2 regions of the Cellulophaga sp. genome follow, and region 2 is predicted to be linked to the other one. Evidence: riboswitches for the same ligand, from Rfam matches in the RefSeq annotation. Region 2 holds a riboswitch; the other holds the start of a gene.
The links. Region 2 has a riboswitch for thiamine pyrophosphate ahead of thiS (sulfur carrier protein ThiS). Riboswitches for the same ligand answer to the same signal wherever they lie in the genome.

Region 1: linked by a shared signal. The riboswitch ahead of ABJD66_RS07950 (TonB-dependent receptor) and the one ahead of thiS (sulfur carrier protein ThiS) in region 2 are both predicted to bind thiamine pyrophosphate.

Annotation. Positions count from the first base shown of each region.
Region 1 covers NZ_JBDVAA010000113.1:37,604-40,090, reverse strand. The annotation lists gene ABJD66_RS07950 (TonB-dependent receptor) at 1-1,411, opposite strand, end outside; TPP riboswitch at 1,523-1,617, opposite strand; gene ABJD66_RS07945 (DUF4301 family protein) at 1,819-2,487, opposite strand, start outside.
Region 2 covers NZ_JBDVAA010000217.1:52,058-54,544, reverse strand. The annotation lists gene ppk1 (polyphosphate kinase 1) at 1-920, shown strand, start outside; TPP riboswitch at 990-1,083, shown strand; gene thiS (sulfur carrier protein ThiS) at 1,197-1,400, shown strand; gene thiC (phosphomethylpyrimidine synthase ThiC) at 1,424-2,487, shown strand, end outside.

The DNA of each region.
Region 1 (2,487 bases), on a different contig from region 2:
TATCTTCTCCGTTAGCTTTATAACCAACGCTTCTGTATTGTACATCTCCAAAAAGGCTCCATTTATTATCTACATCATAATTTAATTTAGTGTAGATATTAAAGTCGGTCTTAGTAGAGTTATCATCATAATAACGGTCTTCATAACTACTATTAACTGCAAATTGTTGTGCCCAAATTACTTCTCCAAAATGGTCTCCTTTATATTTACTGTAACCACCACCAACAATAAAGTTTACAGCATTTTCTTTATAGTTAGCAGAAAAAGTAGTTCCATAAAAATCATTATCCAACCACCTTCTTCTAATTAAATCTGTAACACCTGTTCCGTTAAAACCAGCCACAATGCCGCTATAATCTGCAGGGTCTTCATCTTCCTTGTATTGCTCAAAAAAACCACGTCCTTTTGTATAGTGTACCGCTAGGTTAGTAGACCAAGTATCAGAAATTTGTTCGTTCCAAAGTAGTTGAAAATGATCTTGCTTGTAATCATCATTTTCATTTTCATAAAATTGAGTAACTCCATTTTCATCTTGGTATGCACCAACCGGGTTGTATGTTCTGTCTTCTTTTAATGTTTTTCTATCTATACCGTCCCAAGATTGATACGTTACTTGTTTACCTCCAAAAAGCAATGCCTTAATTAAAGTATTGTCATCTACATAAGCGGCTTGTAAAAAGTACGATTCTAAGTTAGATGAAGCCCTGTCTACATAACCATCTGAAGCTATCCTAGATAATCTACCAGAAATTTCAATATGGTTATTTAACAAACCAGTACTAAACTTTATGTTGTTTTTTAAAGTATTAAAACTACCAATTGATGTAGAAACTTGCCCGTAAGCATCTTCAGAAACGGCATCTGTTAAAATGTTTAAACTAGCTCCAAAAGCACCAGAACCGTTTGTAGATGTACCCACACCTCTTTGCAGCTGTAAATTCTCTGTAGAAGAAGCAAAATCTGGCATATTTACCCAAAAAGTACCGTGAGACTCAGAGTCGTTATAAGGTATACCATTTATGGTAATATTTACACGCGTAGCATCTGTACCACGAACCCTAATTCCTGTGTAACCAACACCAGCACCTGCATCTGAAGTGGTTACTACGGCTGGCAAAAAGTTCATTAAAATTGGAATATCCTGACCAAGGTTACGCGACTTAAATTGTTCTTTTGTTAAATTTGTAAATGTAACAGGAGATTGTGTTGTAACACGTATTCCTGACACCAAAACCTCATCTAAAATCACTTTTTTACCTTCTAAAGTGTCTATTTCCTTTTCTTGAGCTAAACCAGAAAAAGCTAAACCAAAAAAAGCAAAAGTTGCGCCTAAAGTTTTTAAGCTAGGCTGCCTATTATTACTGCTATTTTTGCGTGCAGTAGCATTAAATTTAAAACAGTTTGTTTTCATTCGTAATAGTATTACAAATAAAAGGGGCTGTTATTTTTATTAAATTATATTGATTTTTAAGAGTGGCAAACTCTATTTGTTACTTGCCTTTAAACCTAGCTAACACTAATATTTTGTATTGCTATTACTTCCCTTAGCAGCATTATCTGCTCAGGTTCGTTGGGTATAATCTCAGCCTACATAAATAAGCACCCCTTTGAGATAAGAGCAAATGTATGGCACACTTTCTTGTAATCATAAAAAAAAGTTAATTTTATTAACCTCTGCAACTAAACCTATATTATGAAATTGGGAGTATTTACAGCAAGTTTAAACACATACAACAGCATAATACTAAGACATTTTACACAAAACCTATGTTTTCCTGTATTTGTTAATGAAATTAATAAATACAGGAAAACATATAACTATTTAGGTTGGTGAGCAGATTTAAGTAAATCGTTTACTGTTTTTACCGGATTAAAAGTAATACTTGGCACCTCTACAAAAATTGTGTTCCAATATGCCATTGCTCCGTTCCAAAGACCAGGCAACTCTAAGGCCTTTACAGGCCTTCCTTCTTTTGTTTTTTCTGTTATAAATCCTTGCTTTTCATTTACAAATTCTAACAAATTATATTTTTCTCCTTTGTAATTTTTAACACCACAAACTAAATCTACAGGATTAAAATGTGTTGCATTTTGTAATATTTTGGCTTGGTTGTAATTAGAGGTGTCTATCTGTGCAGATTCAACTATTTGCAAAGACACGTTTTCTTGATAATCTTTAATCCAAAAAGGTCCGCCTCCTGGATCACCTAGATTTTTAACCATACCACAAACCCTAATTGGCCTATTAATATAATCTTTTAAAAGTGCTATTTGATCTTTTTTCCCTAAATGAATAAAACCATTTTTAAACCTGACATTCAGCTCTTCTTTTAAAAATAATCTAATTTCATTAATCAACTCGTCATCAATATCATTATTATCCAAAATTGATGCATATTTAAAAGCTTTGTTCTGTACTTTTAATAAAAAACCTGCTAACATTTTTTTGCTGTTAGCTATCGTTTCTAAATGCTCCTCAACAACTAT
Region 2 (2,487 bases):
AAACATCTAGGCTAAATACTGCTATTGCAAAAGCTGCAAAAGCAGGTAAAAATGTAATTATTTTTATTGAGGCAAAAGCAAGGTTTGATGAGGATAACAATTTAAGATGGGGAAAAATATTTAAAGAAAATGGTGCAAAGGTAATTTACAGCTATCCAGGAATTAAAGTACACTCTAAAATCTTATACATAGAAAAAGAGATTAAGGGCAAACTTAAAACCTATAGTTACATTGGAACAGGCAATTTTAACGAAAAAACGGCTAAGCTATATACCGACTTTGGCTTAATGACGGCAAATAGCAAAATATGTAAAGAGTTAAATCGTGTTTTTCTGGTTTTAGAAGGTGTTTTAATTGTTCCTAAAGCTAAAAAACTACTTATATCTCCTTTTACATCTAGGCATATATTTTCTACTATGGTAGAAAAAGAAATTGAATTAGCACAAGCTGGCAAAAAAGGCTTAATTGTCTTAAAAATGAACAGCCTTGAAGATAAAAAAATGATTCAACTGTTGTACAAAGCAAGTAATGCTGGTGTACAAATACGGTTGTTAATTCGTGGTATTTGTTGCTTAGTTCCTGGCATAAAGGGCCAAAGCGAAAACATTACAATTACTAGTATTTTAGACAGGTATTTAGAACATGGTCGTGTATACCTTTTTGGAAATAACGGAGACGAAAAACTATTTATTGGATCTGCAGATTGGATGACTCGCAACCTATCTCACAGAATAGAAGTGATTACACCTGTAAGAGATAAAGATAATTTTAAAATAGTAAAAGATATTTTAAATATTCAGTTATCAGATAATGTAAAAGCAAGAGTTATAGACGCTGAACAAAAAAATAATTACGTTACAAACAATAACGCTCCAGTTCAATCTCAGCTAGCTACTTACAACTATTTTAAAAACCAGTAAGTCATCTTTTTCTTATAATAGTTTTATTTTTTATTAGGTCTTATCATAATTTATTTAATACATTTGTTATGTAAACTTTAGGGGTGTTCTTTTTAAGAACTGAGAAATACCCTTTGAACCTGATGCTGTTAGTACAGCCGAAGGGAAAAGTTGAATTCTTTTTATGATTTCTATCTTTTAATGTTTTTTTCCGTTTCTGGAGAATGCATTTTCACACACAGTTTACGATTTAGTTGGATTTTTAACGCTATAACCTAGCACTTAAAATGTATCGTTATGATACCCATAAACGTAAATAACAAAGAGCACTTAATTCCTAGAGAAACTAATGTGTCTCAACTAATAAAAACTCTAGAAATAACCATTTTTGGTGTTGCCATTGCCATTAACGGCGGTGTAATACCAAAAAGCAGCTGGAGTTCTACCATTTTACAACCCCATGACAATGTATTACTAATACGTCCTGCTCAAGGAGGGTAACCTAAAAACTTAAAAGATTTACAATGAAAAAGAAAGACACCGCACCTAAGCAAAACGGTATTACAAGACAACCATTTCCTAGTTCTAAAAAAGTATATGTTTCTGGTAAATTACATCCAGAAATTAAAGTTGCAATGCGAGAAATTGCATTAAGCGATACTGTAGACTCTATGACCAAAAAGAAAACACCTAATGAACCCGTAACGGTTTATGATACTTCTGGTCCTTATACAGATCCAAACAAAGAAATTGATATACACAGCGGTATAGAACGCATTAGAGAACCTTGGATTAAAAAGCGTGGAGATGTAGAAGAGTTAGCATCTTTTTCTTCGGAGTATTGTAACGAGCGTTTAAACGATGCTAGTTTAGACCATATGCGTTTTAAACTTTTAAAAAAACCGCTACGCGCAAAAAAAGGACAAAACGTAACACAATTACACTACGCAAAAAAAGGAATTATTACTCCAGAAATGGAGTACATAGCTATTCGTGAGAACCAACGAATAGATGAAATGACCGAAATTAGAAAACAACACAAAGGCGAACATTTTGGTGCTAATATTCCAGAAAAAATTACTCCAGAATTTGTACGTAGTGAAGTTGCTAGAGGTCGTGCAATTATACCATCAAACATAAATCATCCAGAAGCAGAACCTATGATTTTAGGTCGTAACTTCTTGGTTAAAATAAACGCAAATATTGGTAACTCTGCAGTAACTTCATCTATAGAAGAAGAAGTAGAAAAAGCAGTTTGGGCTTGCCGTTGGGGAGCAGATAATATTATGGATTTATCCACCGGAGAAAACATTCATGAAACTCGTGAGTGGATCATACGTAACTCACCAGTACCAGTAGGCACCGTACCAATTTACCAAGCTTTAGAAAAAGTAAACGGTGTTGCCGAGGATTTAACTTGGGAAATTTTTAGAGACACTTTAATAGAACAAGCAGAACAAGGTGTAGATTATTTTACCATTCACGCAGGTGTTTTATTACGCTACGTACCAATGACTGCAAAACGTGTTACAGGCATAGTTTCTCGTGGTGGTTCTATTATGGCAAAATGGTGTTTAGCTCACCATAA